Regions from separate parts of the Bradyrhizobium sp. USDA 3240 genome, predicted to be linked through region 3. Evidence: predicted binding sites of a transcription regulator. Region 3 holds the regulator's gene; each other region holds the start of a gene.
The links. The regulator LexA, encoded in region 3, represses DNA repair genes until DNA is damaged. The targets are predictions, from matches to a motif close to TGTTCNNNNTGTGTTCNG.
Positions count from the first base shown of each region.

Region 1 (10,401 bases), 1.0 Mb from region 3:
GATATCAAAGCGCAGGTTGAGCCCTCCGGCTCAACCTGGCATCTACAACGATAAGAATTCGGCGTTTCGCTCGTCCTCGACCTGCACCGGTCGAAGCGGACGCGAGACCAACGATAGCAAGGGCCGCCCGCGGCAGGAGGAAACATGCGCGAGGAATTCTGGTTTCATTTCCCGTTTCGCGTCCGCTACTCCGAAGTCGACGCCCAAGCCGTGGTGTTCAACGCCCACTACCTGACCTATTTCGACACCGCGATAACGGAATATTTCCGTGCACTCGGCTACGACTATCTTGGCGAGGTGGCGCGGACCGGCATCGACTTTCACACCGTGAAATCAGTCGTCGAGTACAAGGCGCCGATCCGGTTCGACGAAGACATCGAGGTTTGCGTGCGCGTGGCACGGATCGGCCGTTCCTCGATCGTGCTTACCCTCGCGATCTTCGCCAAGAGCTCCGAGGATTTGCGCGCGACCGGCGAAATCATCTGGGTCGCGACCGACCAGAAGACCCATCAATCGGTCGCGGTGACGGAGGATCTCCGCGCGCTGATCGCGAGCCGGGAAAAGGCGCTGGCCCGCGGATAAGCGCCAGATATTGGTTCCGACGCTGCACAAAACCAAACAGGCGCCGAAGACGTCGGCAACTCAACGTCCTCAGCGCCCGCTTGCAGCGAAATGATTTGATCGTTTGAGCATGATCCTCTCGGAAAACCGCTTCGCACTTTTCCGGATCATGCTTGCGGCTTACTCCTCGGCGGGCTCTTCGCCTTCGGCATCGCGCTCGGGCGTACCGGCAAGGATCTGCTCGGCGATCAGGCCGGAGTTCTGGCGGATCGCAGTTTCGATCTTGGCGGTGATGTCGGGATTCGCCTTCAGGAACGCCTTGGAGTTCTCGCGTCCCTGGCCGAGCCGCTGGCTGTCATAGGAGAACCAGGCGCCCGACTTCTCGACGATGCCGGCCTTGACGCCGAGATCGAGGATTTCGCCCATCTTGGAGACGCCCTCACCGTACATGATGTCGAATTCGACCTGCTTGAAGGGCGGCGCCAGCTTGTTCTTCACCACCTTGACGCGGGTGGTGTTGCCGACCACCTCGTCGCGCTCCTTGATCGCGCCGATGCGGCGGATGTCGAGACGGACCGAGGCATAGAACTTCAGCGCGTTGCCGCCGGTGGTGGTCTCCGGCGAGCCGTACATCACGCCGATCTTCATGCGGATCTGGTTGATGAAGATCACCATGGTGTGGGACTTGTTGATCGAGGCGGTGAGCTTGCGCAGCGCCTGGCTCATCAGGCGCGCCTGCAGGCCCGGCAGCGCATCGCCCATCTCGCCCTCGAGCTCGGCCTTCGGCACCAGCGCCGCAACCGAATCGATCACCAGCACGTCGACCGCACCAGAGCGCACCAGCGTGTCGCAAATCTCCAGCGCCTGCTCGCCGGTGTCCGGCTGCGAAATCAGGAGCTCGTCGATGTTGACGCCGAGCTTGCGCGCATAGACCGGATCGAGCGCGTGTTCGGCGTCGATGAAGGCGCAGATGCCGCCCTTTTTCTGGCCTTCCGCCACGGTGTGCAGCGCCAGCGTGGTCTTGCCCGACGATTCCGGCCCGTAGATCTCGACGACACGTCCCTTCGGCAGGCCGCCGACGCCGAGCGCAATGTCGAGCCCCAGCGATCCCGAGGACACCGTCTCGACATCCATCGAACGGTCGTTCTTGCCGAGCTTCATCACCGAGCCCTTGCCGAACTGACGCTCGATCTGGGAGAGCGCGGCTGAGAGGGCCTTGGACTTGTCCATGGAGGATCCTTCGACGATACGCAGTGCAGTAGCGGACATTTGGGATGTGCTCCTTATGGCGGGGATTCGCTAGCGGGAAAAACGGGCGATGAGATCGGGCGGAACGCGTTTGTTGATAGGAATCTCGTACCACGTTTGTTCTGTGTTCGCAATATGTTCTTTCCGACGTGTCGGTGCTGTCCGTATTTAAGCCCCGGAGTTCTGGTTTGATTTCGGATTCATAGTTGCGCGGATTAAACGAACAGAAACCATGACTTAGCTGATGTTCTCAGTAGGACTACCGAGACGGCATAGTAAATGTTCTAGCCCCATCATTTTCCATGGGACGCTATCTGTTCTTCCAGGCTTTACAGCCGGAACAACTTCCACCCGCCTTAAATCGCCATTCGTTCCACGCGTTGCGACAAAAGGCCTGAAACAGATAGCTCGCTATTCCTTCCAGACAGGTACACAGTAAGTCCATCACCGCCCGCCCGTGGCTGTCATCGGTGATGAGATCGCCCGGTAGCGCTCCCGCCTTCCTCCAACGGAACGGAGCGCGCCATGGTCATGAAGCGACCGCGTCTCACGCACACAGAATCACTTGAAGAGCGTCTCAACATCGAGGCACAGCGGCTCCGGAAGGAGGCGTGGGGCACTCCCCCGGGCGTCGAGCGCTCCCGCCTTATCCGCAAGGCGCGTCTTGCCGAAACCGCCTCACAGTTGAGCGACTGGCTGCGGTCGCCGGGTTTGCGAGCGCCGATATGAGGGGCCGATACCGTTCGAGAGTAGGCTCCGCAGGTAAAGAGGCCATCGCACTCTAAACGTGGAATATCCGGGATTTTGTTCGTACCCTCTCGGGCTGGAAGGCCTATGCCGCCTGTAAGATTTTCAAACGGGCGGCATGGCTTTGTTTAGGCGGTCTCAACTGGCTGCCGAGGCGCCTCAATCGGCGGTCTTTGTTCAAGTTATCCGGCGCGCCTTTGCGTGACGTCTGCGCCAACGGCAACGCGGTGAAGCGCCGAGGCAGCGCGGTCCGGATTGATCGCCGTGATAGCCAATTTGGGACATGTCCTGTGGCACAAATTGTATAGGCTTCCAGCTATCAGGATTTTGCACACCTTCCTGGGGCTAGGGCCAGCGCCGTCCGCAAGCATTTCAAGCGGGCGGCGTTGTGCTGTCAGGCATAGGCCTGAATGAAACCGGGGCGGATCCAAGCGCGCTGACGGAGCCATTATCGAAGCGTCTGGGCCGTGGCGCGGCGCGATCCGTAGTTCTCCGGGGCAGAACAAAGTTCCGCGAGCAGGCGGCACTGCCCTCGTCCCAACTGCATCACATTATCAACGAGTTACCGAAGGATTTGGCGCGGCCGGATCACGATTGGCACAATCTGCATACTACCTTGGTACCCCTCCTGACGCGCCCAAAAACTACGTAGCCTTCACGGGAAGACTCGGGTTCCGCCAGTGTTCGTAACATTGGCTAGTCCGGCCCAGCGCACCGATAGCGTGTCGCGAGGCAAGGCGGCGCCGCCGCCGAACGGATCCCCTTCGGGATCCATAACGACGTCCGAACGGGCGCGACGGTTCACTTCATCCTTGGACGGGTGTTAATCATTGCTACAACCTTTGATTTAAATATCGACGACCGCCATCCATTCGCGGAACCGTTCCAGATGATCCACAAGGGCGTCGAATTCAGCGTCACGCAGCTCATGCCCGGCGTCTGGAAATGGCGTTTCCAGATCGGCGATCGGGTCTTTATGGGCAAGACCGAAGCAAAACTCGACCTGTTGGCGATCCGCCGCGTGCAGCTACGGATCGACCGCGAGCTGAACAACCTCGGGCTCGGACGGAGCCGCGGGCACCGCGATCAGGACTGAGGCGCAGTCCGTCCGGCAGGCTTCAGTCCGCGCTTGCCAGCCGCCGCATCGTGAACTCGATGTCGCCGCCGGGCAGCTCGCGCCAGCTTTCGACGGCGCTCATATAGGCGGCCTTCGGGTAGCGTTTGAGAAAGTCGCGCGCCCGCAGGCGGGCTTGATCGCGCGGCAGGCTGAAGGTCTCGCGCAGATAGCCGTCATCCGGCTTGCGCCGTGCGGCCATCCGGCTGGCGAGATCGCGCGGACGCAACACCATTGCCGCAACTCCGGAATAGAGCCCCGTTCCGATTGAATCGGAACCGGGCTCTAGATTCTAGTTTTGACGCGTTTTCTTCACGCGAACCGGTATCCACTTCGCTCGAAAACGCTCCAACTGACGACGCCCCCAATATAGGGGCGGCGTCACAAGAATCCGAGTCTGCGGGAAGCCGGCGAGGCCGGCAGGAACGGGGCTTACTGGCTGCGCTGCGCGGAGCTTCCGGGCTGCGCCGAGCTTCCCGTCTTGGTCTTCGGCTTGGCGGGAGGATGGGCTGCCGCCTTCGGCGGCGCATCGCTGCGCACCGCGCCCCAGGGATCGGAGGATCCCTTGGCGTCCGGAATCTTGCTCAGCGAGTCCTTGTAGGCCCGGTCGTTGACCGCGTCCCGATCCTTCTCGTCCTGGGTCTTGGTCTTGACCTCAGGCATCAGATTGACGTTCGGCATTTGCGCATAGGCCGGCGCCGACAACAGCACCGCAACCGCAACTGCGCTCAAAACTCTCATAAGAACGCTCCTTGCATTTTCGTCAGCGGTATATCACCGCAAGAAAGCCGCCGCCAAGCGCCCGTCCCTGCCCTAGAGGTGGTCTGACTTGCAGGATTTCGGCGACTGCATCCAGTCGTCCCAGATCGGACCGCATCGCGTGCAGCTACCGAGCGCAAGCCCGATCGCGATCGCGCCGCCCAGCAATACCAACCTGCGGAACATGGACGCCCCCACCACTGACGAGGGGCAATTGGGCGCCAAAACTGGGGCATTTTCAAGCCGGGCACGGCGCTTGCAACGCAGCGCAAGCGCGTCGGACAGCAGCGCGGGCCGCGTCGGAGCGCAGCGGTCGCGCGATGGGTTTGACCGGGCAGCCCCCCAAACTACACTGCGCAACAAAGCAGAAAAGGAATCGAAATGACTTTGGCGATGAGCTGGGACGAATGGACGCGTCATGACGGGACGGCGCTCGCCGAGCGGGTCCGGAATGGCGAGCTGACGCCGCGGGAGCTCGCGGCACAGGCTGCCGCCGCCACAGCCAAGGTCGATCCCGCGCTCTCCGGCATGGTCGAGCTGTTCGACGACGTGATCGCCGATCCCGCGCGCGACGGCGCCGATCTCAACGGCCCGTTCGCCGGCCTGCCCTTCCTGATGAAGGATCTCGGCCCCACGCTGAAGGGCCGACTGCAGGAGATGGGCTCGCTGATGATGCGCGGCAACCGCGCCGCAGCCGACACCTTCCTGACCACGAAGCTGCGCAAGGCCGGCCTCAACCTGATCGGCCGCACCACCACGCCGGAGTTCGGGGTCTGCAGCTCGGCCGAGAACCCCGCAGTCTATGTCACGCGCAATCCCTGGAACACCGACTACACCACCTGCGGCTCGTCGGCCGGCAGCGCGGCGATGGTTGCCGCGGGCGCCGTTCCGATCGCGCATGCGACCGACGGCGGCGGCTCGATCCGGATCCCCGCCGGCGTCAACGGCAATATCGGGCTGAAAGTGTCGCGCGGCGTGTTCTCGCTCGCGCCGCATCTGTCCGATCTCACCGGCCTCGTCTCGATCCAGGGCTGCCAGTCGCGCTCGGTGCGCGACACCGCAGCCTTCGTCGATGCCTGCCGTGGCCCGGCGCCTGGCGAGTTCATGCCGTTCTGGACACCGCCGGAGCCTTATACCGCGATGATCGCGCGCGACCCCGGCCGGCTCAGAATCGCGCTGTCGCACACCTGGGGCGACTATCGCGCGACACCGCACATCGCAGCCGAGCTCGAGCGGGTCGGCCGCTTCCTCGAGGGCCTCGGCCATCAGGTCGACTACGCCCTGCCGTCGATCGACTACGCGGAAGCCTTCGCGGCGCAGACCACCTGCTACATCAGCAATTTCGCCGTCGTGATCGGCAATATGCTCGCGGCACGCGGACTGACGCGGCCGCCGGCGGACCTGATCGAGCCGATCAATATCCGCATCTGGGAGCACGGCCGCGACTTTAGCTTCGCCGACCGCGCCCGCATGCAGGCCGTGTTCAACACCACGGCGCGCGGCTTCGGCGCCTTCTTCGCGGATTGGGACATCATCCTGACGCCGATCACCGCGCTACCGACGCCGAAGATCGGCACCACGGAATATCTCACCATCAGCGACAACCCGTCGGTGCTGGACTGGTTCGGCAATCTCTGGCGCAACTTCGCCTTCACGCCGCTCGCCAATCTCTGCGGCATCCCGGCGATCTCGCTGCCGCTCGCGACCAACGAGCGCGGCCTGCCGCTCGGCATCCAGGCGATCGGCAAGCAGGCCGATGACGGCCTGCTGCTGCAGCTCGCCGCCCAGATCGAACGGGCGATCGACGGCAAATGGAATGACGGCAAGACGCCGCGCGTGCATGTCACGAGCAACTAGGGCGCGTATGCGGATTCGTAGGCTCTGCTTCGCTCTCTTGAGGCGATCTTGGGCTAGGAGCGAGATGCGCGGGTCTGGCACCATTGCATCAGCAAGCATGTTTGGTCGCTAGACCGGGAATATGTCCTGTGATTGGTCTCTTTTGTTTTCCCGACTCTCTGGGTTGGTTTCGCGCCAAACGATGTGACGCTCCTCAACGGGGGCCGTCATGATACGAATGTTGCATTTGCCGGGCATCTGGTTAGCGGCGCTTGTCTCGGCATCGTCAATTGCTTTTGTCGGGGTGGCCGCCGCTGGATCGAAAGGCGAAGTGCAGCAATCGGGCCAGACGTTTCGCGACTGCTCTGACTGCCCCGAGATGATCGTGATCCCCGCGGGAAGCCTCCTTATGGGATCGTCCGACGAGGAAACGGCGCGCGACTCTGAGGCCGTTGCGCCAAGCAATGAACGCAAATTTGCACAGAGAGACATGGCGTACGAACATCCCCAGCATTCGGTCAGCATCAGCCGCCCGTTCGCGCTGGGGAAGTACCGCGTCACGCGAGGCGAGTTCGCAGCCTTTGTGCGTGAGACCGGATATCTAACGGAAGGTGGCTGCACGCTCTGGACGGATCACAGTTATCCGGTGAAGCCGGAAGCTGCGTGGCAAACCCCCGGCTTTCCGCAAACGGATCGCGATCCCGCGGTGTGTGTCAGTTGGCAAGACGCGAAGGCCTATATCGCTTGGTTGAACGGCAAGTTGCATGGTCGCATGCGCTCGGGCAGCGATGACCCATATCGACTCCCGAGCGAAGCCGAATGGGATATGCGGCCCGATCCGGTACCCGGACGGCGCGATGGTGGGGTGATTCCATAGGTTCGGGAAATACCGACTGCGACGGATGCGGCAGCCGATGGGATAAACAACAACCGGCTCCGGCCGGCAGCTTTCAGGCCAATGCATTCGGCATGTCGGATGTACTTGGCGGTACGTCGGAATGGAATGGAGATTGCTGGCACGAGACTTATGCCGGAGCACCGCAAGATGGCAGCGCGTGGACGACCGGAAAATGCGATTTGCGCGTGGTGAGAGGAGGCAACTGGACAAACCATCCTTGGGTCCTGCGGTCTGCTCTTCGTACCCGAGCAAAGCCCGATGAGCGCACAAACTACATCGGATTTCGAGTCGCTCGAACGCTGCCGTGAACGGGGACAACAATTCAATCTTGTACAGCTCATTTTGGACTATTAGCCGCGGTCGTGACCCAATCGGGCGACTTCCGGATTATCGTCAAGAGCCGGTACTGGTGAGTACAGGCTCTAGGAGATAAACAGCAAACAAGAACATCAGCGGAGGGAACGGAACGTCATGCAGCAGGCCGGTGAATTCGGGATCGACGACGCGAAACGTGTGCTCGGCGACGTCTTTGCGCCATGGGTGCAGGACCTCAATCTGTCGATCGAGCAGTTCGACATCGCGCCGCCCGCGGGCGGCGATGCCGACTGGCAGCCCGGCGCCATCCTGCGCTTGCCGTTTTCCGAGCGGCTGTGCCGCCAGGGCGGCATCGTCTGCGGCCAGGCGCTGATGGCGTTCGCCGACACTGCGATGGTGCTGGCCAATCTCGCCGCCAACAAGGGCTATCGTCCGATGACGACGGTCGACCAGACCACGCATTTCATGCGCGCGGCGACCGCCTCCGATGTGCTGGCCGACGCGCGCGTGGTCCGGCTCGGCCGCACCATGAGCTTCGGCCGCGTCACGCTATCCTCCGCCGCCGACAACAAGCCGGTGGCGATGGTGTCGAGCGCATTCGCGATGCTGCCGGGATAGAGCATGATCCGGAAAAGTGCGTAGCGGTTTTCCGAAAAGTTCATGCTCAAACAAGAGGCTTACTTCCCGAGCACCGCCTCGGCGGCGTTGACGATGCTGATGGTCGGGTTCTTTCCGCAATAGGTGCCGAACTTCTTGGCGTTCTCGACGAACACGTCGGTGTCGATGATCGCCTCGTCGGAATCGCCCTTGTACCAGCCGTCCATCCAGACCAGCACCATCTTGATGGTGTCGTCGCCGCCTTCGACGAACTGCTTGCAGGTCATGGTCGAGAGATCGAGGACGGTGGCATTGGCCGGCGCCGACGACAGCGCGAGTGCGGCAGCAAGCATGATCGAGGCAGTGATCTTCATCGCAATCTCCATGGGCAATGATCTGAAAATGAACAGGCGCCGGAAGCCCGGCGCGTCCGCTCGCGACCTCGTAAGCGAAGCGCCGCGGCGAACGCAAGCATGACATCGTGCGCGCATGCCCGCACGTCGTTTCGGTGCACGGATTGAGAATTCGCGTTTCTGATTTGTGACGGCGCCGCGCTAAAGCGCGATGAGAACAGGGCGTGTACTCAAAATCCAGTGTATGCGAGCGGAGATAGCGAAGTCCGTGTCGCTCTCAAAGCCGACATCGGCGATGCTTTGGGGAATGTCCGCCCAGGGTCGAACTCGGAAATCGGACCGCGCAGCTGTGAGGTCCGCTTCACTCCCCGACACCGGACTTTCGGTAGCCAGCGCGGCGCTTCCGAGGCCGCGAGCTGACATTTCCGGCGGCAAGCTCCGTTGTTAGATGTGTCGCGGTGCAAAATACGCTAGTTTCTACCGCTCGGAGCTTTCCAAGACCGGGAGTGATGCATGATGCGACAGTGTCTTGTGTTGCTGGTGGCTGCCGGAGCGGCGGCCTGGTCGGCGGCGGCGGAGGCCCAGTCCTATCCGGCGCGCTCCATCACCATGGTGGTACCCTACGCGGCCGGTGGCGTATTCGATACCATCGCACGTATTATCGGAGCGCGGATGAGCGAACTGCTCGGCCAATCGGTAATCGTAGAGAACGTAACTGGCGCAGGGGGCATCATCGGCGTCCAACGCGTGATCAATGGCAAGCCGGACGGCTATACGGTACTGCTCGGGACTGTCGGCACCCACGCCTATAACCAATCGATATACCGGAAACGCCGCTATGATGCGGTGAGCGACTTCACCCCTGTCACTCTCTTTTCTGACCAGCCGATGGTACTCGAAGGCCGCAAGGATCTGCCTGCCAACAACTTCACAGAGTTTATCGCGCTGCTTAAGCAGAACGGCACGAAGATGCAGTACGGCTCGGCAGGCGTCGGATCGACCACGCATCTTGCTTGTGCGCTGCTCAACGCGAGGATCGGCGTCGAGGTAACTCACGTTCCCTATCGTGGCGGCGGCCCAGTCGCCAACGACCTAATCGGCGGCCAGATCGATTACATGTGCGGCAACATGGGGACTTCTGTTGTGCGTGCGGCCGCAAAGCAATCGAAGCCTCTCGCGCTGTTGTCTCGCGAGCGCACGCCGCTGATGCCCGAACTTGCGACGGCGCACGAGCAGGGTATCAATGTCGATGTCGTGACTTGGACGGCTTTCTTCCTGCCAAAAGGCGCGCCGAAGGACATTGTGGTCAAGCTCAACGAGGCAACCCATGCGGCAATGGATACGCCTGCGATCAGGGCACGATTTAACGACATCGGCGTAGTCGGCGTTGCCCCCGAGCGGCGTGGGCCGGAATACCTCGCCAACTACGTGCTTGAGGAGATCACACGCTGGGAAGGTCCAATCAAGGATGCCGGTTTGCAGGTAGACTGATCCTGCTCACTGCGGTCCCCGTCACCCACGCGGGATGTCAGCTTTGGGTCAAAAGCTGACGTCTATCCGCGCCAGCCTCAGGTCTGCTTGGGGGCCAGAACCGGACATTCCTTCAGTCTGCTGCTATTGCAGAACGTCTTCGCTTCAAAAAACTAAGCGCCGCTCTTGGGATGAACGCGGCGAACCTCTAGTTCGTCCCACCGCGTCATGACTTTCGCGTTGAAGCGCGCCCGATCAAACCTGACTTCGCCGTCATCCTCGACCAGAAAAATATCATCTTGGGACGCGACGGCTTCGAGGAAACGTGGCGACCGAATGCTGAGATCGACTTGCCCACGAAATTCAAAATGACTATGCAGCATTTCAAAAGAGTTCATCGCGACACAATAATTGTCGAAGGTCTCGAACCTTGAAAAATCCGTCACCGCGCACTCGTCCAAGCCAATCACTGGGTAGAAATTCGGTCCCCAGAGACCAGAAGT
Region 1 covers NZ_JBSSGD010000002.1:1,110,735-1,121,135, forward strand. Annotated here, with positions in the region: gene ACVIGA_RS05950 (acyl-CoA thioesterase) at 145-582, shown strand; gene recA (recombinase RecA) at 742-1,830, opposite strand; gene ACVIGA_RS05960 (hypothetical protein) at 3,446-3,652, shown strand; gene ACVIGA_RS05965 (hypothetical protein) at 3,675-3,905, opposite strand; gene ACVIGA_RS05970 (hypothetical protein) at 4,103-4,411, opposite strand; gene ACVIGA_RS05975 (hypothetical protein) at 4,500-4,814, shown strand; gene ACVIGA_RS05980 (amidase) at 4,811-6,286, shown strand; partial or broken gene ACVIGA_RS05985 (formylglycine-generating enzyme family protein) at 6,675-7,471, shown strand; gene ACVIGA_RS05990 (PaaI family thioesterase) at 7,635-8,096, shown strand; gene ACVIGA_RS05995 (HdeA/HdeB family chaperone) at 8,156-8,449, opposite strand; gene ACVIGA_RS06000 (Bug family tripartite tricarboxylate transporter substrate binding protein) at 8,942-9,919, shown strand; gene ACVIGA_RS06005 (hypothetical protein) at 10,072-10,401, opposite strand, start outside.
Region 1: a site for LexA is predicted at 1,935-1,952, ahead of recA (recombinase RecA). Genes of this name have one in related genera too.

Region 2 (10,401 bases), 2.6 Mb from region 3:
AACACCTCGCCCTCGGAGTCCTCGGTGTCGAGCCAGAGCAGCGGCAGGTTGGGATAGGCGGCCTCGAGATTGTCGCGGCCGCGGCCGATCTCGCAGAGCAGCCCGCCTTGCGGGGTCAGGTGCCGCTTGGCCTCATCGAGCAGGCGGCGGACGATGTCGAGCCCATCGGCGCCGCCGTCGAACGCGATCTTCGGCTCGGCCCGGCACTCGCGCGGCAGTGCGGCCATGCCCTCGGCATCGACGTAGGGCGGGTTCGAAATGATGAGATCGTAGCTGACGTCGCCGAGCGGCTTGAACAGGTCGCCGCGATGGAGCATCAGGCGGTCGTCGAGGCCGTGGTCGGCGACGTTGCGCGCGGCGACGTCGAGCGCATCCTTTGAAATATCGACCGCGTCGACCGCAGCGTTGGCGAAATGCCGGGCGGCCAGAATCGCAAGGCAGCCGGAGCCGGTGCAGAGGTCGAGCACGCGTTCGACGTCGGCGGGATCGCCGATCAGCGAGGTGCCGTCCTCGTCGCCGCCGAAATGCGAATCCAGCAATTCGCCGATGAAGGAGCGCGGCACGATGGTGCGTTCGTCGACATAGAACGGCAGGCCGCGCATGTAGACCTTGTTGACGAGATAGGCGGCCGGCTTTCGCGTCGCGATCCGCCGCTCGATCAGGTCGAGGATCTGCTTGCCTTCGGCAATCGTGACACGCGCGTTCGCGAAGCTCTCGAACTGATCGGGATGCAAATGCAGCGTCTCGGAGATCAGGAACGCCGCCTCGGCCACCGGATCGGTGGTGCCATGCGCGAACACAAGCTTGGCCGCGTTGAAGCGGCTGACCGCGTAGCGCAGGAAATCGAACAGGGTGTGAAGCTCGCCGGCGCCGACCTTCGGTGCTTTCTTGGGCGCTTCCTTGGGCGTTTTCGGCGCGGCGGGGCTGCGCCCGGCCGGCACTTTGCTGCGCTTGGCCATCAGGATTTGGTCCAGCGCGCGGCGGCCGCGTCGTCATGGCCCTGCGCCTCGATCCAGTTCGTGCCGCGTGCGCTTTCCTCACGCTTCCAGAACGGTGCGTTGGTCTTGAGATAGTCCATCAGGAACTCGGCTGCCTCGAACGCGGCCTGCCGGTGCGCCGAGGCGGTCACGACCAGCACGATGTTCTCGCCCGGTGCGATGCGGCCGAAGCGATGGATGATGGTGAGGCCCTGCAACGGCCAGCGCGCCAGCGCCTCGTCGGCATGGCGCGCAATCTCGGCCTCCGCCATGCCAGGGTAATGTTCGAGCGTCAGTGCGGCGATCGGCTCGCCCTGCTCGCTGCCGCGGCAGATGCCGCTGAAGCTGACGACCGCGCCGACATCGGTGCGGCCCTTGCTTAAGGCCGCGATCTCCTGCGCGACGTCGAAGTCGGCTTGCTGGATCCGGATGGTCGCTGTCATCGTCATGACGAGACTTAGCCGCCGGTCATCGGCGGAAAGAATGCGATCTCGCGCGCGCCGGAGATCACAGCGTCCGGTTTGACATGGGCGTGGTCGATCGCCGCGCGGATCACGGTGGGCTTTTCGAAGGCATGGGCGTAGCCGTCGTCGCGCGCGGCCAGCCAGCCGATCAGCTCGCCGACCGTGCGCACCTCGGCCGGCGGCTCGACGATCTCTTCGGCCTTGCCGATGCGCTCGCGCACCCAGGCGAAATATTTCAGCTTCATCCCTCATCCTCCTTGATGAGGTGATGGATGCCGGCACGGAAGTAGTCCCAGCCGGTGTAGATCGTGAAGATCGCCGACATCCAGAGCAGCACGATGCCGATCAGGGTGGTCGCCGGGAGGACCTGCTCGCCGGCCTCGCCCGCGATCAGGAAGCCTATCGCCACCAGCTGGATCGTGGTCTTCCATTTCGCAAGCTTGGTGACGGGTACGCTGACCCGCAGGCCCGCGAGATATTCGCGCAGGCCCGAGACCAGGATCTCGCGGCACAGGATCACGATCGCCGCCCACAGCGTCCAGCCATGGATCGAGTTGTCGGCGGCCAGCATCAAGAGGCTGGAGGCGACCAGGAGCTTGTCGGCGATCGGGTCGAGCATCCGGCCGAAAGCGGACTGCTGGTCCCACATGCGCGCGTAATAGCCGTCGAGATAGTCGGTGATACCCGCCGCAATGAACACGGCCAGCGCCACCCAGCGCAGCCACAACGGGCCGTCCAGGATCGACTGCCAGTAGACACAGCCGATCACCACCGGGATCGCGGCGATCCGGGCGTAGGTGAGGATATTCGGGAGGGACATAGTCTTGCCCTGTCCCCGGGTCGTCGCGATGTTCATCCGTTCTACCAATACCGCTGAAGCGAGAAGGTCAACCGTGCGGGCGCCAGAGCGCGGCGAGATTAGGTTGATTAGTCACGGCCCCTTAGTCCCTTGTTTATGCATGATCTTTTCAGAACGTTGCTTGCCACTTTTCCGCATCATGCCCTAGATGCCCTGTCGCAGGCGACGTCCTGATGACTCGCCTTTGGTTTAACCCGGCTGGGCGTGGAAAAACTCGAAAATCTTGCGGGCACTCTCGGCGCTGACGCCGGGAACCTTGCCGAGGTCGGCGATCGAGGCCCGCTCGATCTCCTTGAGCGTTCCGAAGTGGTGCAGCAAGGCACGTTTGCGCGACGGGCCGATGCCCGGGATCTCCTGCAAGCCGGCCTCGCGGATGTCCTTTTTGCGCAGCTTGCGGTGCGATCCGATCACGAAGCGATGGGCCTCGTCGCGCAGCCGCTGGATGAAATAGAGCACCGGGTCGCGCGGCTCGAGCTTGATGGCCTCGCTGTCCGGCATGAACAGGGTTTCCCGCCCCGCATCGCGCTCCGGCCCCTTCGCCACCGCCATCAGCGAGACCTGGGTCAGCCCGAGGTTTTCAAAAATCTGCCGGACCGCGTTGAGCTGGCCGCGGCCGCCGTCGATGATGACGAGATCGGGCCATTGCGGGAACGACTCGTCGTCCGCCTTGTCCTTTGCTTTGGCAGCCTCGCCCTCCGGCGGCTTCAGCAGCCGCTTGAAGCGGCGCTCCAGCACCTCGCGCATCATCCCGTAATCGTCGCCGGGCGTCAGCCCTTCCGACTTGATGTTGAATTTGCGGTACTGGTTCTTCATGAACCCGTCGGGCCCGGCCACGATCATCGCACCGACTGCGTTGGTGCCCTGGATGTGGCTGTTGTCGTAGACCTCGATGCGCTTCGGCGTATGCGGCAGGCCGAGCGTCGTGACCATGCCCTCCAGCAGCCGGCTTTGCGTTGCGGTATCGGCGAGCTTGCGGCCGAGCGCCTCGCGCGCGTTGGTGAGCGCGTGGCCGATCAATTCCTTCTTCTCGCCGCGCTTGGGCACGGAAACCTCGACCTTGGATCCGGCCTTCACCGACAGCGCGTCGGCGAGCAACGTGCTTTCCTCGATCTCGTGCGACAGCAGGATCAGCTTCGGCGGCGGCTTGTCGTCGTAGAACTGCGCGAGGAATGAGGACAGCACTTCCTCGGGCGTGAAGGTCTTCTCCGCGCGCGGGAAATAGGCGCGGTTGCCCCAGTTCTGGCCGGTGCGGAAGAAGAACACCTCGACGCAGGAATAGCCGCCTTCCTGGTGGATCGCGAACACATCGGCCTCTTCGACCGTGCGCGGGTTGATGCCCTGCTGCGACTGGATCGCCGACAGCGCCGCGAGGCGGTCGCGGTACAGCGCTGCGGTCTCGAACTCGAGCTCGCCGGAGGCCTTCTCCATCTCGGCCGCGAGCAATTGCTTCACGGCGTGGCTGCGGCCGGAGAGGAATTCGGTCGCCTCGCGCACCAGTTCGGTATAGCCGGGAAAATCGATCTCGCGCGTGCAGGGGCCGGCGCAGCGCTTGATCTGATAGAGCAGGCAGGGCCGGCTGCGGCTTTCGAAGAAGCCGTCGGTGCAGGAGCGGATCAGGAACGCGCGCTGCAGCGCCGTGATGGTGCGGTTGACGGCGCCTGCATTGGCGAACGGGCCGAAATAGCGTCCCGGCCGCGACTGCGCGCCGCGATGCTTGAGGATCTGCGGCGCCCAGTGATCGCCCGATATCAAAATATACGGAAACGATTTGTCATCGCGCAGCTGCACATTGAAACGCGGCCGGAGCTGCTTGATCAGATTGGCTTCGAGCAGCAGCGCCTCGGTCTCGGTCATGGTCGAGACGATCTCGACATGCGTGGTCGCCGCGATCATGCGCAGGATGCGCGCCGGTAGCGGCGCGTTGGCCCGCGCATAGGACGACAGCCGCTTTTTGACGTTCTTCGCCTTGCCGACATAGAGGACGTCGTTGGCGGCGTTGAGCATGCGGTAGACGCCGGGCGAGGTCGGGGCGAGGCGGACCGCGTTCTCGATCGCCTCATGCCCGATCGAGAGCGTCCCCTCGGCAACCGTCTCGGTGGTGTCCTCCGACACCTCGGGCAGACGTGCCTCGTCGTCCTCCTCAGTGGCGGAGCTTTCGGGATCGAGGTCGCTCGTGTCGAGCGTCAGGTCGTCCTGCGGCAGATCGGACTTTGAACTGCGCCGTGGCTTGAGATCAGCCTTGGGGGCCGGCGTCGGGCGCTCGGGAGAATCGTGAACCATGGGCCGTAAATTAAGCGCTTGGGCGACCGCTCGCCAGCGTTGGCGACGCAGGAAAAACAACCCCGATTGCAGGACGTTACCGGCCCAGCGCGGCCGCCGGGGCGGGTCGGTAACACATTGTTAAGACTGATGAGCGGGCCGGTAACCGGGCTTAACAACCCTTTAACTTAAAACTCTCGATAAACCTTAGCGAAAAAAGTGGAATTCCGTAACCACGCCGGCCTCGGGCCTGCGGGCTGCGGCAGTTGCGTGGTGGAGAGTACCAATGACCCGGTTGGTTGCGCGTGCGCTGGCACTGATCGTCGCAGGCTGGACGACGTCGTCGGCGGCGGCCGATCTCAACTACGGCTCGCCCTATACCGTCTATCAGCCGCTCAATGCCTACAGCTGGGCCGGGCCCTATCTCGGCGGCAACGTCGGCTATGGCTGGGGTTCGGTCGAAAACAACCCGACCAAGCCGTCCGGTTTCGCCGGCGGCGTGCAGGCCGGCTACAATTTCCAGAACGGCTCTCCCTGGGTGTTCGGCATCGAGGCCGACATCCAGGGCACCACGGCCGACGATCGGTTCGCGCCGTGGAAGTTCTCCAACCCTTGGTTCGGCACGGTGCGCGGCCGCGCCGGCTATGCGGTCAACAACGTGCTGTTCTACGCGACCGGCGGTCTTGCCTTCGGCGAACTGCGCGGCGAGACCTTCGGCATATCGGAGTCGCATACCAATGCGGGCTTCACCGTCGGTGCCGGCGCCGAAATGGGCTTTGCCCCGCACTGGAGCGCCAAGATCGAATATCTCTACGTCGATCTCGCCAACAGCAACTTCACGATCACCGGCGGCGCGTCGAACGGTTACAGCTTCAGCCTGATTCGCGCCGGCATCAACTATCACTTCTGAGAACAAGAAAACGTCAGACATCAACTCCCGGCCGCGCGTCGCGTGGCCGGGTTTTTCTTTGTGCTGAGCACGTCGACATCACGCACTGCTGCATGAACGCCACGGCGTCCGCGAAACCGGTCGGACGGCCGCACGCATCCAATATGCGGGCACCGTCAGTCGCGTCCGCATCATGCAGGCGGTCTTGCAGCGAGCGCGAGCCACGCGCCCTGCGGTCAACTCACACGCAACGCTTCATTCGCTGTTCATCACGAGCCACGCACCGCGAGAGCTCATCATGAAACCACCAGGTTGACCGCCTTCGGGCCCTTGCCCTTCTTGTCCGGTTCAACCTCGAACGTAATGCGCTGTCCTTCAGTCAGGTCCTTCAACCCTGCACGCTCGACAGCCGTGATGTGAACGAACACATCGCGGCCGCCATCGTCAGGCTTGATGAAGCCATAGCCACGCTCTCCGTTGAAGAACTTGACTGTCCCAGTCATGGCCATCGGGAAAACTCCTCCCCCGTATTGCTCCACCGCTACGCGCACGCCGCGTAGTGGTTGACCGACATTCGCTTGTCGGAAGCTTGGCCACCTGAACAAGCCGGCGTCACGCCGCCGGTCTGCCTGGATTTTATTTCGGCCTTGTCACTCCGCCGCAACCATTCGCGGAAGCGGAACGTAAAGCCAGTCGTAACAGGATGAGCATAATACGGTTCCGCGCGCGTTGCCTATGCTCAAATAGAACTTTTCAGTGGGTGCTACCGTTCAAGGTTTAGGCGTTTCGAGTCTGAAGCGTCCGGCGCCGCCTTGACCAAGCGGCTTCTCGAGTTCGGGCAGGATGATCTTCAGCTCGCCCGCCAGCGTCCACGGCGGATTCACTATCAAAAGGCCGGTGGAAACGAGGCCTGCGTCCACTTCTTGCGGCGCCACACTGAATTCCAAACGCAAGCATTTGCCCGCGGGCCGGCTGCTTGCTGCTGTCGCGGCAACGCTGCGTGCGAGCTCGTCGGAAACTCTCCGGGATTTTACGGGGTACCACAAAAGGTACGCGCCGGTCGGCCACTTCGCGAACGCTGCCGTGAAGGCACTGGCCAGTCGCTCGAACTCGTCCTTCGCTTCGAACGGCGGATCGATCAGCACCAGGCCGCGCCGCTCGTTCGGCGGCACGAATGCGGGCAGCGCCATCCAGCCATCGAGATCGACGACGCGCGCCTGCGCATCGCGTCGCAATGCATCGATCAATTGCTTGCGCGCCGCAGGCTCGATCTCGCAGGCCGTCAGACGGTCTTGCGGACGCAGCAGCGCCCGCGCGATCAACGGCGAGCCGGGATAGGCTTTCAGTTCGCCTCGCGGATTGAATGCCCTGACGATGTCGAGATAGGGCCCGATCAGCGGCAGCGCCTTGTCGGAGAGCCGCGCCTGCATCAGCCGCGCAATGCCGGTCAACCATTCGCCGCCGCGCTGCGCTTCACTCGATGTCAAATCATAGAGGCCGGCGCCGGCATGGGTGTCGATGACGCGGAACGGCGCCTGCTTTTCCTGCAAATAGGTGAGCATGCGCACCAGCACGATGTGCTTGATGACGTCGGCAAAGCTGCCGGCATGAAAGGCGTGACGATAGTTCATGCGATGACGCTGCGCTCCAGAGGGTGCGCATGTTGTACTGCGTCATGCCCGGCCTGTCCCGGGCATCATGCCTTATCTCGCTGGTTTCGTGGTGGCGTCCATGGCCGGGACACTCGGCACAACGACGCGCGCCTGCCCGGCCGTGAGGTGGACGAGACGTCAGCCGCCGCGAACCGGCGGCATCAGCACCTGATCGCGGCGGCAGGCGCGGCGATCGATTTCCTCGCAGGAGCGGAATTGCAGATCCTTGCTGAGGCAGATCCGCACTTCGCTGAGCCGCTTGCTGTCGCAGGTCACCGAGATCGCGGAGTTGCTGAGCCCCGGATTGGCCTTGATGAACGCCGTCTCCAGCTCGTCGGGCGCGATCGTCTTCGGCTCCGTCAATTGCAGGAATTCCTCGGGGATCTTCACCGCGGCGCGGGCCTTGCGGATGGCTTCGAAATAGGCGCGCTCGCCGAGGCCGGAGCAGGTGCCGTGCTTGTCCCACTCGTTGTAGATCAGCCCGGGCGCCGGCATCAGGTCGAGCATCGAGGTCATGATGTTGCGGGCGAGGCGGGGCGAGGGGCGCTGGCAGTATTCCGGAAAGCCCCGCTCATATTGCGGCCACAGCCCGTGCACCACGAACGAGTATGGCCGTCCGCCGCACTGCGCCTGGGTGCCGCGGCCATTGTTGCCGCGCTCGCTCGCCGCCTCGCAGAACGAGGGCGACCACGACAGCGACAGCACATAGAAATCGAACTCACCGGGCGCATTCTGCCGGCGATCCTGGGCCGAGGCCCCCATCGCACCACACAGAACGAAGGCAGCTGAAATCAGAAATCGGGAAATTGTGACCAACCGAGGCATCAAACGCTCCCCTCACGCGACCATTCAGAGCCTAGCAGGCTACTGGAACATTTCAAGAACAAAAGCCGCCGTCTGGGTGGCGGCGGCTTCCGTTTTGACCGAACTGGTCGGAGATCAGGGCCGGGCGGCCTTGCAGGACGGGTTATAAGCCCAGTTGCGGTCGAGCCCGGCGACGCACCATTCGACGCCCTGACTGAGGCCGGCAAAGCCGCCGTCCTCGATGATCGAATAGTGCACCTTGCGCACCTTGCCGTCGCTCAACATCGCATCGCCCGAGCAATAGCGGCGCGGAATATTGTCGGACTGCCAGGGACGGAAGGCGGTTTCGTGGATCCGGTTGTAGCCGGTGATCACGAGCGGCGAATTCCAGAAGGTGGCTTCCTTTTCCTGAAATTGGTTGCTGATGATCGCCAGGGCCTTCTCGCAGGGGGCCACATTGCCGTCATAGCGCGGGCCGGACAGCCAAAAATTGAGTTCGAACGGATTGGCGGCCTGAGCCGTGCCCCCGAACGCCAGAAGGCCGACCACGAGCGCGGCGCCGAGGCCGAGCTTATGGCTGAGTTTATTGGGGGAGTTGAACAGGTTGCGCATGGGAATCCACCCGATGATCCGATGCGGCGGACGGTGCCGTGAAGCCCCGGCAAGGTCAAGTGCAGCGCGGCAACACCTGCGGAGAAGTCCACTTCCGGCAGCCGGCTCGTTCTTTCCATGGTCGCCGGCGCGCTCTATGTTGGTCGCCAGCGAAATGGAGTCTGCGATGCGAAGGAAATTGGCCGCGTGCCTGGTTGCCGTTAGCGGGATGCTGGCCGTTGGTCCGGCGCAAGCCGACTGGATGCAGCCGGTGCCACCGTTCAAGGGCAATGATACCGGCGGTATCATCGCCTATTCGCTGGCGGCCCAGACTGACGCGCGGCAGCTCGCCGTCGATCACTGCGCTTCCTACGGCAAGGTGGTCAAGTTCCTTGCGATGCAGCGCTATCCGGGCGGCTACATCTCCTTTGCCTGCCGCTGGGTACCCTATGGTTCGGCTCAGAGGCCGGTGCGCACGCTCTACTGAGCGCGCTCCAAATCCTTCGATCGTTCAGCCGGGAGCTCACCGCATGACCCGACAGCTTGCCTTGCTTGGTTCTGCTGTTTGCCTTGTCCTGTCCACCGGTGCTGCGAGCGCCGTCGACCTGCCGACCCGCAAGGCGGGTCTGTGGGAGATGAAGATGGTGCGCACCGGCGGGCCGATGCCGGAAATCACCATGCAGCACTGCACCGACGAGACCACCGACAAGGAGATGAGCGCGGCGGCCTCGCCGATGGCCAAGGAAGTCTGCTCCAAGCAGGACATCCAGAAGACCGCGACCGGCTATGTCAGCGACAGCGTGTGCAGCGTCGCCGGCATGTCGATGAAGAGCCATGCCGAGATCGTCGGCGATTTCAATTCCGCCTACACGGTCAAGAGCAGCTCGCACGCGGAGGGCGGCGCAGCGGGCTCCCGCGACACCACGATGACCATCGAGGCGAAATGGCTCGGCGCCTGCAAGAGCGACCAGAAGCCCGGTGACATCATCATGCCCGGCGGCATGAAGATGAACGTCAAGGACATGGAAAAGCTGAAGGGCCTGCTGCCCAAGCAGAAGTAGGCGCAGCGCCTTCGATTGCCGCCGCGCGCCTGAGCACGTCCTCGCTCAATTCGAGAGGACGTGGCGTTTTGCACCACCATCATTGCGGACAGCGCGCGACAAGATTGCCAAGCCGCTTTGCGCTGCCTGTCATCGGGCGTGCGTTCGCGCGACCCAGTTTGCGATGATGCGCGCGCCAGCGCATTCGCTTCACCGTTGTCGCTAAAGGTTGACGCCTGGCGCTCGTCTCGCCGCACAACAGTCACCGGCCGCTCACCTTCAGTAGATTGGACGTCAAACATGATGTCCGGTGTTGGTCGCGGCCACGCGCAATGCACCACCGCATTGCAGGGTGAGATCAACATCGTTGAATGATCGCTGCGTGCCTCGCGCTCGAGAGTCTCAGAGAGAGCGAGGACGTGCAGCGAATTCCTCGCACTGAAAAATCTGCTGCGACAACATGTCTTTTGAATCGCTCCAGTGTCGCGCATCTCGAATCATTCCAGTGTCGTGCATTGCGCGCTTCAATGGATTCTATTTTGCGCGTGTGGAATTTCGCGCATCCCGCCGATAGAAGTTCGCCCCAATCGATGCCCGCTCAATGACGAACACGCGGCTCGATCAAGATCGGCCTTGCGGAAGTGTGGGGATTGTTTGGTGGGAATGGCTTCGTCGCGGAGCAAGCGCAGCTTGCTTGCATCAACGGCTGCGATCAACGCAGCGTTTCTCGGTTCGGTCTTGCTGGTGCCGATGGGTACGAACGTCGCCAGCGCTCAGGCACAAACCAGCACTCCGCAAAACAATGTCAGCGTGCTTCCTGCCGTGACGGTGGATGAACCTGACACTGCAAGGAAGCGCAGTGCCGC
Region 2 covers NZ_JBSSGD010000002.1:2,686,500-2,696,900, reverse strand. Annotated here, with positions in the region: gene prmB (50S ribosomal protein L3 N(5)-glutamine methyltransferase) at 1-959, opposite strand, end outside; gene ACVIGA_RS13480 (molybdenum cofactor biosynthesis protein MoaE) at 959-1,426, opposite strand; gene moaD (molybdopterin converting factor subunit 1) at 1,435-1,686, opposite strand; gene pgsA (CDP-diacylglycerol--glycerol-3-phosphate 3-phosphatidyltransferase) at 1,683-2,297, opposite strand; gene uvrC (excinuclease ABC subunit UvrC) at 2,490-4,580, opposite strand; gene ACVIGA_RS13460 (outer membrane protein) at 4,846-5,469, shown strand; gene ACVIGA_RS13455 (cold-shock protein) at 5,745-5,957, opposite strand; gene ACVIGA_RS13450 (23S rRNA (adenine(2030)-N(6))-methyltransferase RlmJ) at 6,219-7,079, opposite strand; gene ACVIGA_RS13445 (ribonuclease T2 family protein) at 7,239-7,925, opposite strand; gene ACVIGA_RS13440 (hypothetical protein) at 8,040-8,516, opposite strand; gene ACVIGA_RS13435 (hypothetical protein) at 8,683-8,982, shown strand; gene ACVIGA_RS13430 (DUF3617 domain-containing protein) at 9,026-9,556, shown strand; gene ACVIGA_RS13425 (TonB-dependent siderophore receptor) at 10,226-10,401, shown strand, end outside.
Region 2: a site for LexA is predicted at 7,969-7,986, ahead of ACVIGA_RS13445 (ribonuclease T2 family protein). Genes of this name have one in related genera too.

Region 3 (10,401 bases):
GATCCACCATGCCGTGTTCGGTTCAATCGGCCGCGTCATCGCGATGCTGCTTGAACATCATGCCGGCGCGCTGCCGTTCTGGCTGTCTCCGGACCAGGTCGCCGTCGCGCCGATCTCGCGTGATCATTCCGATTACGCGGTCAAGGTTCTCGATGCGCTCGAAGCTGCCGGCATCAGAGGCGTCCTGTTCGCCGGCGCCGACACGCTGTCGCGACGGATCGTTGCCGCGCATGAGGCGAGTATTCCAGTCGTCGCCGTCGTCGGACAGCGTGAAGCGCAACAAGGCACCGTGAGCCTCCGAGCGCGCGCCAGGGCCGTTTCTGTGATGCCGTTGGCTGACGCCGTCGCCGCGCTTCGAGAGCGCGCTCGTCCGGGCAAGGACGCCAAGTGAACCTCGCTGTGCGCTGCCCCGCGGCGCCGATAAATCGGCGGCCTCAAGAAAGGGCCCCAGCGAGGGGGTACACGCTGAGGCCAGTACAACTTGGTCACACCATCGTAGACCTCGCCCCGACAGTTTCCTTTGCTCCTTCGGAGTACCGGAATCGTACGGAGCCGTAGACTGAACCTTATTGCTCTGTCGTGCGTATCCATGATGTCAGGATTTTGCCATTCCTCCTGGGGCTAGAACCAACGCCGCCCGTCGTATTTCAATGCGGGCGGCGTTGTGCGTTTCTGGCCTGCAACGAGAAGCGACCCCGACGCGCCCGCGCAGCTGACATCGATGAAAGTTCCCGGCCAGGAACCGGAACGGATATCAGCCGACGTGAGTTGGACCGTATGATTTTGAAGGATGGAGCGTCATCGCCGTGAGCCGAAAAACTCTGCAAGCACGTTCGGAACAGGCGCTCGTCGTCGTCATTCTCAGCACCGGCGCGCTGATCGCCTACCTCGGCCTGGCGCTTTCCAGGATGTGAGTGGCCCATGGCGGCACCCGGCTTTCCTGTGCCCTCTGCTTTCAAGCGGCGAAACGAGAAGCAAAGCTCAGACGATTCATGTCGAGAGATTTTAGGGCTGCGTCCCCACCACAACTGACACCGCGTGATGTGACAACTTGAATCGCGCACGATCCTCATCGTTGCCCCTGCGAAGGCGGGGACCCATAACCACGAATGGTCATGGTTAGGCGAAGTGGGTACGAGGCGTCCCTTCAACAACACCCGCCGCGGAGTATGGGTCCCCGCCTTCGCAAGGACGACACCCCGCCCCTGTCGTCGCATGCCTGCCGCACAAATCGAGGACATTGCCGCCCGCCCGCAATTTTCGTACAGGGTTTCACGCAATGACCTCGCAACTCTCCCCCGATTCCGTCGACGTGCTGCTGTTCGATATCGGCCGCGTCGTGCTCGATATCGACTTCGAGAAGGTGATGGCGCACTGGGCGCGGCATGCCGGCTGCGCGCCGGCCAATCTCGCCGCGCGCTTTGTCGTCGACGACAGCTTCAAGCATCACGAGATCGGCCGGATTGACGACGCGGCGTTCTTCGCAAACCTGCGCCGGACGCTCGGTATCGACATCACCGACGCGCAGTTTCTCGAAGGCTGGAATGCGATCTTCACCGGCGAGATGCCGGGGATAGCCCCCTTGCTCGCGACCGCCGCGAAGCGGATGCCGCTGTACGCCTTCTCCAACACCAATCCGGCCCATGTCGCGCATTTCTCAGCCGTCCATACCGAGTTGCTCGGCCATTTCCGAACGGTCTTCCTGTCCTCGACGATCGGCCACCGGAAACCCGACGCCGAGGCCTACGATCATGTGGTAAAAGCCATCGGCGTGCCGGCGTCGCGGATCCTGTTCTTCGACGATCTGGCCGCCAATATCGACGGCGCGCGGGCGCGCGGCCTTCATGCCATCCACGTGACATCGACGGATGACGTGGCAAGGGCTCTGACCGCACTTGGTATGTGATTAGGAATTGAGGAGCTCTGAGCGTGGCCCTGATGCCGGTTGCCGATGCCCTGTCCGCCGTCCTCGCCGGCGCCGACCCGCTGCCGGAGGAGATGGTCGCGCTCGATGCCGCCTACCATCGCACCCTGGCGCGCGACCTCGCCGCGCGCCGCACCCAGCCGCCGCAGCCGATGTCGGCGATGGACGGCTATGCCGTGCGCGCGGCCGACGCCGGTGATCTGAAGGCCCGGCTCAAGGTGATCGGCGAAGTCGCCGCCGGCCGGCCGTTCGAGCGCACGGTTGGCCCAGGCGAAGCGGTCCGAATTTTTACCGGCGGCGTGATCCCCCATGGCGCCGACGCCGTCATCATCCAGGAAGACACCGCCGTCGACGGCGACCAGATCACGATCACAGAGCTGGCTGCCGCCGGGCGGCACATCCGCCCGGCCGGCGTCGACTTCCGTGAAGGCGACGTGCTGCTCGCCGCCGGCAGCCGCCTCTCCGACCGCGCGCTGTCGCTGGCGGCCGCCATGAACTATCCGGAGCTGGCGGTGCACCGCCGCCCGAAGGTCGCGGTGCTGGCGACCGGCGACGAGCTGGTGATGCCGGGCTCGGAGCCCGGTCCCGGCCAGATCGTCTATTCCAACGGCTATGCGCTGCGGGCGCTGGCGCGCGCCGAAGGCGCCGAGACCGTCGATCTCGGGGTTGCCGCCGACACGGTGGAAGCCACCACCGCCGGCATCCGCCGGGCACGCGAGACCGGCGCCGACATCCTGATCACGACCGGCGGCGCCTCGGTCGGCGACCACGACCTGGTCAAGCAGTCGCTGGAGGCCGAGGGCGTCGAGATGGCGTTCTGGCGGATCGCGATGCGGCCCGGCAAGCCGATGATGCATGGCCGGCTAGGGGCGATGCGGGTGATCGGGCTGCCCGGCAATCCGGTGTCCTCCTATGTCTGCGCCTTCCTGTTTCTGGTGCCGTTGATTCGGGCGCTGAGCGGCCAAAAGACTGTCCATCATGTCCGCGCCAGCGCATTGCTCGGCCGCGACCTCGCCGCCAACGACCAGCGCGAGGACTATCTGCGCGCACGTCTCGAGGCGCGCGACGACGGCACGCTGGTCGCAACGCCTGTGATGCAGCAGGACTCGTCCCTGCTCGGGAATCTCGCTGCGGCACGGGCACTTCTCGTGCGTCCGCCGTTTGCGCCTGCCGCCGGCAAAGGCAGCGAATGCGAGATCCTGACACTGCCCGAGTGACGGCGCAGACGGCATCGCTTGAGCGCTTGCCCGTTACGTTCACCGGAAATTAAGTGGTTGCGGAACACATATCGAACATATAGTGTCCGTTCATGATTTGTTTCGAGTACTGGTGTCTACAAACGGGAGACCATCCAGGAAGCGCTTGTACCGAGCACCGCGCTCCTGAGGTCAGGCCCCGCCTGCAGGCCCACCTGAAGAGTCTCGGAATCGAACGACGCTACCAACCGGGGGAATACTCGAGATGCTCACGCGCAAACAGTACGAACTACTGCGTTTCATCAATGAACGTCTGAAGGAGGCCGGCGTACCGCCCTCCTTCGACGAGATGAAGGATGCGCTCGATCTGCGCTCGAAGTCCGGAATCCACCGCCTGATCACTGCGCTGGAGGAGCGCGGCTTCATTCGCCGCCTGCCCAACCGCGCCCGCGCCATCGAGGTCATCAAGCTGCCCGAGCTCTCGGCCGGCAGCGGCAACGGCCGCCGCGGCTTTACCCCGAGCGTCATCGAAGGCACCCTCGGCAAGCGCAGCAGCTCGCCACCGATCGCCGAGGACGACGGCAACCGTCCGGTCGCGGTCCCGGTGATGGGCCGGATCGCCGCCGGTACGCCGATCGAGGCGCTGCAGACCCGCAGCCACACCATCAGCGTGCCGCCCGACATGCTCGGCGCCGGTGAGCACTATGCGCTGGAAGTGCGCGGCGACTCGATGGTCGATGCCGGCATCCTCGACGGCGACATGGCGCTGATCCAGCGCAACGACGTCGCCAACACCGGCGACATCGTGGTGGCGCTGATCGACGAGGAGGAAGCCACCCTGAAGCGCTTCCGCCGCCGCGGCGCGTCGATCGCGCTGGAGCCGGCCAATACCGCCTATGAAGTGCGCATCCTGCCGCCGAACCGGGTCCGCATCCAGGGCAAGCTGATCGGCCTCTATCGCAAATACTGATGGCGGCAGGGAACGAGCAACACATCGGATCGTTCCTTGAAAGATAGCGTAACGTGCGGCCTGCCCGATGCGCTCCGATACCTCTCACGCAGCGTCGCGTGTTTGTGATTGGGGCGTTCGGCGGCCAGTCGTACAATCGCCCAGAAACGAGGAGACACTCGTTCGCTATCGTCCACTCTGGTAGAGGCCCCATGCCTCAAGGAGAGGCACGGGTCGCTACCTCGAATAGAGGAGCCATCCGATGTGTGACTATAGTCTGCACGCCGTGGCGTCGCGCCCCGCCATTGTTGGAGAGACGCTGATCACCACGACTTTCCGCGGCACGTCGACCCGCGGCTTTGCTTCGGAGAACGATCCGACTGTCGCGGTCTGCATGCTGCCGGGCACCGAGCTCGCTTTCGCCGAGAACGTTCGCTACGACAGCCGCTGGATCTGGACCAAGACGATGAATTTCCGCGTCGGCGTGTTCAACGAGGTCGAGCCCGACGTTCCCGATCGCCATCATGACGCGGTCGAATTCCCCGACGGCAGCCATGTGCTGGTGACCCAGCTGGTCGAGGGACAACGCGTCAGCGTGCTGCAATTGCCGGCGCTGCATCCGCCCGTCGAGCAGAAGCCGAAGGTTGTGGAGCGGCGGCCCTCCGCATTTGCGTCGCTGTTTTTGGGTTGAACGCATCGTCGCCGCGGAATGAGTAATCCGGCGGCGAAGGACCTAACCGATTTCGAGCGACCCCGGACGCCGGGCTCCGGGGCGCAGCAGGAGAATTGCGTCGGCGCGCGCCTTGGCGCATCATTGGGCACGGAGGACGTGCACTCACGGAAACCTGCTCAGTGGTCGACAAGGTCACATGGCAAAAGGCTGGACGCGTCACGGAGCCGGGCCGCTACATGTTCCGGTTCGGCTGGCTGACGGTGACGGCTGACGACCTGAAGGTCTGGGAGCAATTTCCGGAGGCTTCCTTCACCCTCGTCAAGAAGCCCGACGCCGGCCCCGACTCCGACGAGTTCCACCTCGGCCTGTTCGAGCTGCCGACCGGCCCCCCACCCGACAACTGCTAATCCTGGGCGGCTAGTCTTCGCCCTGCAAATCGGTCTCGGCCGGCGTCGCATCGACGGCGGGCCGCGGCGCGCTGGCGGGTGTGCGCAGCGTGGTCTCGCTCTCGCCATCGCCGGGAACCGCCGGTGACCATGGCCGGTCGATCCCGCCGGGCTTGACCGCGTCGATGGCGTAGCCGTCCCTGATGCGCCGCAGCACCAGCGCGCCGTGGCGCCGCAACCGCTCGGCATCGATCACCGAGGCCGCGCAATCCTTCGGCGCCGGTCGCGCGCTCACGATCAGCGCCGCACGCTCGCAGTCGTCGGCCAGCGCCTCGGGCCGACTCGCCAGCGCGACGAAGGCGCCGCCGGGACCCTGCGTCACGCAGCCGCTCGGATCGCAGGAGACGCCCTCGCCGAGCGAGGCGTCCGTGGCGGTCCGCGCATCGGCGTCCGCCGCCAGCCACTCCTTGACCAGGAAGGCGTCCTTCGCGCTGTGCATCAGATGCAGCCGGCCGTCGCCGCCCCGCACGGCGACGTTGCGGCCGTCGGCGGAGACCAGAACGTCCGGCTGCGGCACCCGCACCGCCCAGACCGAGGCCACCACCAGCAGCACCGCACCCGACCAGCGCAGCGGCGAGCGCAACAGCCCGAGCAGGATCAGGCCGGCGCTTGCAACGATCATCGGCCCGACCCCGAACGCCGCCATCCGGCCGACCGCGCCCGGCAGCGCCGCGACCCATTGCGTCACCAGGATCATCCAGTCGATGCCGAACCCCATGATCGCCCAGAACACGCCGTCGAAGCCGAACGGCATGGCGAGCAGCCCGAGCAGCCCGGCCGGCATCACGACCGCCGACACCACCGGCATCGCCGCGAGGTTCGCCAGCAGCCCGTAGGGCGTCACGCGATGGAAATGGAACGCGGCGTAAGGCGTCGTCGCGAGCCCTGCGACCAGCGAGGCCAGCATCAGCATCGTGAGCTCACGCCCGCCCCACAGCGCAACCCGCGCGGTCGCGGAATGGTCCGGCGACGCCAGCAGGTTCGGCAGCCCGATCTGCACCAGCGCCACCAGCCCGAGGGTCGCCGCAAACGACATCTGGAAGCTCGGATGCACCAGCGCCTCCGGCGCGATCGCGAGCACGATCAGCGCCGCCACCGCCAGCGTGCGAAAGGTGATCGCGCGGCGGTCGACGATCACGGCGATCAGCACCACGGCGGTCATGAAGAACGATCGCTGGGTGGCGACCTCCGCCCCCGACAGCAGGAGGTAGAACGCCGCCGCGACCAGCGCGGCCGCGGCCGCCCATTTCTTGATCGGGTGTCCGGCCGTCAGCGCCGGAAACAGCGCGAGCAGCGCGCGGATCGTGAAGAACACGACGCCCGCGACCACGGCCATGTGGTAGCCGGAGATCGACAGCACATGGCCGAGCCCCGAGATGAACATCGCGTCGTTGACCGGCGTCGTGATCGCATCGCGCCGGCCGGTGAGCAGTGCCGTTGCGATCGCGCGCTGGTCGCCGTCCAGCATGGTGCGGATCCGCGCGTCGATGGCGTCGCGCAGCCACTGCATGAAGGCAGCATAACGCAGCGCGAGGCCGCCGCTCGCCGGCGGCTCCCTGGTCTTCACCGCGCCCATCACGAAACCGGATGCGCCGATGCCCTGGAAATAGAGGTCGCGGCCGAAATCATAGGAGCCCGGACGCTGCGGCCCGAGCGGCGGCATCAGCCGCGCCTTCAATTCGACGAAGCTGCCGACCTCGGGCGCGGTGCCCTTCTTGACCGAGAGCCTGACGCGCTCGAGTTTTGGAACCTCGCGCTGGCTTTCCATCGACACGACGCGCAGCACGAAGCGGTCCGTCTTCTCTCTGACGTCGCGCGTTTCGACAAAGCCGGTCAGCGCCACGGAATATATCGGCCGCGCCAACACGCCATGGGCGATCCGCGCGGTCTTCCATGTCGCCGTCGCAAATCCCGCCGCGACCGCAGCCAGCATCACGACGGCGGGAAACACCCGGCGCCGCCGCAGCAGCAACGCGAGCAGGCAGAGCGCGATCGCGACTGACGCCGCGACCGAGAGCAGCGGCTCGTGCTCGGCCGCAAAATAGAACGCAATGCCGGTGCCGAACGCCACCGGCACCCACGGCAACAGCCGCCCGGCCCCCGTCTCCGCACGCACCCATTGCCGCAATGCCTCGACGAGAGGACGCCAGATGCTGGCGCGCACCGGAATATAGCCGCCGGCCGGCGCAGCCGTGCGCGGCGGCCACGTCCCCGCGTAGCCACGTCTGCCGCCCGGCGTCGTGCCCTGCTCCGCCATACCGCTTGCGATCCCTGCCGGGCCACGAAGCTAGCGGAAGCTCCCGCCGGCCGCCTAGCGGAACGCAACCGGAACACGAAGGTATCCGGCAGCACGAGCTGCGGCTGCTACGGGGTTCGGCGGAAGCGGAAATCGCAACACGAAGCCCCCTCCATCAAGGTCTGGGAACGGGAGAGCTGCAGGCCGTCGTCGAAGCCTGCGAGCATGGCATGGTCGCGCTTGCAGTGAACCTCGTAGCCGATGTCGGCGAGGCCGAGATCCTTGTAGAACTCGGCATAGCCGCAGCGCTTCACATTGAAGGCAAACTGCTCCTCCGACTGGTCGAGGATCTGGACCTCCATGGCGCCGCCGCCCGCCCACAATTCATCGACGATCCGCCTCAACGACCCGATGCCCTGTCCGTAGGTGGAGGCCCATGTTGCGCCGTCCTCGGCCGCGAGCCGGCGTATCGTGGCATCGACGAGCTCCCGCGTGGCGTCGTCGCCGAGCTTGTCGCGCAGCGTCTGGATGAAGGGGATCAGAACGCGGCCCTCGATCTTGCGCCGCTGCAAATGACTGATGGCCACGTCGTGAGTGTCGGGCATGGATGCTCTCCCTGGCAAAAACCGGTCGGGCTATTTCTGCGGGAGCGGACCGGCGGGATCAAACCAATCCTTCTCGGCCGTTGACTTAGAAAATCTATCCCTGAAAACTGCGGCTCGACAGAACCTGAGAAGTGCCGACCATGAGCTACCGTCTCCCTCCCCTGAACGGACTGCGCGCCTTCGAGACGTCCGCGCGGCATTTGAGCTTCAAGCGCGCGGCCGACGAATTGTGCGTGACGCCCGGCGCGGTCAGCCAGCAGGTCAAGGCGCTGGAGACCGCGTTGGGGATCGCGCTGTTCCGGCGGTTGCCGCGCGGATTGCTGCTGACGACCGCCGGCGAAGAGTACCTGCCGTCGATCAGCCGCGCCTTCCGCGAGATATCGCATGCGACGCATCGCACGGCGCCCGCGCTTCGCGGCAGGCGGCTTCGGCTCGGCGTTGCACCGGTCATCCTGTCAAGGAAGTGCCCTGCGATCCAAAGCTTGACGCGGCAGGATCAACGGCAATTGCGCGTCAATCTCTCCCCGACCGGCGATCTCGGCGAACTGATCGACGGCAGGCTCGATGCCTTGGTGCGACCCACCACGCGCTCGCATCCGGGACTGCATCTGGAGCAGATTGAACTTCGCTCGCCGAAGGGCGTGACCGTGCCGGCCACCCTGCTCACGCTGCCGGGATTGGCCGGCTGCCTGGAGCACCGGGCGCTCGTCAAAATCCTGCAAGAGCAGAACATGTCCGCCGAGACGTGATGCGGGCCCCGGCTTGCGGGGGCGGGCCTGCATGATTTCGGAATAATAGAAGAATACCGTTGATTTGCCCGACGTGTCAAGTTGCCATGTCGAACGCCGGCGGCTACTTTGCATGGGGTTGTTTTCGATATTTTGGCGGGCGCTAGATCAATGGCGTCTGCGACGAGACGTGATGGCAGGCGATCTTCCAGTCGCCGTCCTCCCTCGTGATCACCCAGGTGATCTTGACGGTAAGCGAAGGCGCATCGCCGTCGAGGAAGAACGACGCGATAGCAGCCATATTGACGAGATCGGCATTCACGCGCTCGGCCCTGACTTCGCTGAACTGAACGCGCGGTGCGTGCCAGCGCGGCAGGCCGTTGAAGTAGGCCTTCACACCGTCGCGGCCGCGATAGAGCGTCGGGTTCGAGCCGAAGAAGAACGCGTGCCGCGAGTAGAGCGCGGCCAGCGTATCCGCATCGAGCTTGCCCAAACCTGCGGACCATCTGGCGATGATGGCGGAGGCGATATCGTCGGCTTCATCAGGCATCGATCGCCTCCGTCCGTTGTCCGCGCAGGATTGCGCTAACCTTTGCCGCCGACTTCCTTGGCGAAGGTATCGCGCAGGCCGATGGTGCGGTTGAACACCAGCCGGTCCGGCGTCGAATCCGCATCGCGCACGAAATAGCCCTGCCGCTCGAACTGCATCGCCTCTAGCGAATTGCTCTCGGCGATCGCAGGCTCGACCCGCGCATCGCTGAGCACCTCCAGCGACTGCGGATTGAGGTCGGCAGCGAAATTGGCGGCGTTCGGGCTCGGATTGGCGAACAGCTGATTGTAGATGCGGATCTCCGCCGGCTTCGACTGCGCCGCCGGCAACCAGTGCATCGTCGCCTTCACCTTGCGGCCATCGGGCGCGTTGCCGCCCTTGGTCGCGGGATCATAGGTGGCGCGAAGCTCGACGATCTCGCCGGCGTCGTTCTTCACGACGCCCGTGCACTTGATGAAGTAGGCGTAGCGCAGCCGCACCTCACTGCCGGGCGATAGGCGGAAGAACTTCTTCGGCGGATTCTCCATGAAGTCGTCGCGCTCGATATAGAGCTCGCGGCCGAAGGCGATCTTGCGGGTGCCGGCGTCCGGATTGTCGGGATGGTTGATCGCCTCGATCTCCTCGACCTGCCCTTCCGGATAGTTCTCGATCACGACCTTGAGCGGCCGCAGCACCGCCATCCGGCGCAGCGACGTGCGGTTCAGCTCCTCGCGGATGCAGAACTCGAGCATGCCGACATCGACCACGCTGTTAGCCTTGGCAACGCCGATGCGCTTGATGAACTCGCGCACCGCCGCCGGCGGCACGCCGCGCCGCTTCAGGCCTGCGACGGTCGGCATGCGCGGATCGTCCCAGCCCGCGACATGGCCCTCACGGACGAGTTGGGTCAGCACGCGCTTGGACAGCAGCGTGTAGGTCAGGTTGAGGCGCGCCATTTCGTACTGGCGCGGCTTCGAGGGCACCGGCAGCTTGTCGAGCAGCCACTCATAGAGCGGGCGGTGATCCTCGAACTCCAGCGTACAGATCGAATGGGTGATGCCCTCGATCGCGTCCGACTGGCCGTGTGCGTAGTCGTAGCTCGGATAGATCGACCA
Region 3 covers NZ_JBSSGD010000002.1:63,459-73,859, forward strand. Annotated here, with positions in the region: gene ACVIGA_RS00655 (aminoacyl--tRNA ligase-related protein) at 1-391, shown strand, start outside; gene ACVIGA_RS00660 (HAD family hydrolase) at 1,280-1,906, shown strand; gene ACVIGA_RS00665 (molybdopterin molybdotransferase MoeA) at 1,930-3,141, shown strand; gene lexA (transcriptional repressor LexA) at 3,386-4,090, shown strand; gene ACVIGA_RS00675 (hypothetical protein) at 4,332-4,760, shown strand; gene ACVIGA_RS00680 (hypothetical protein) at 4,922-5,149, shown strand; gene ACVIGA_RS00685 (ComEC/Rec2 family competence protein) at 5,160-7,445, opposite strand; gene ACVIGA_RS00690 (L-2-amino-thiazoline-4-carboxylic acid hydrolase) at 7,553-8,029, opposite strand; gene ACVIGA_RS00695 (LysR family transcriptional regulator) at 8,170-8,778, shown strand; gene ACVIGA_RS00700 (YybH family protein) at 8,921-9,307, opposite strand; gene ACVIGA_RS00705 (glutamine--tRNA ligase/YqeY domain fusion protein) at 9,343-10,401, opposite strand, start outside.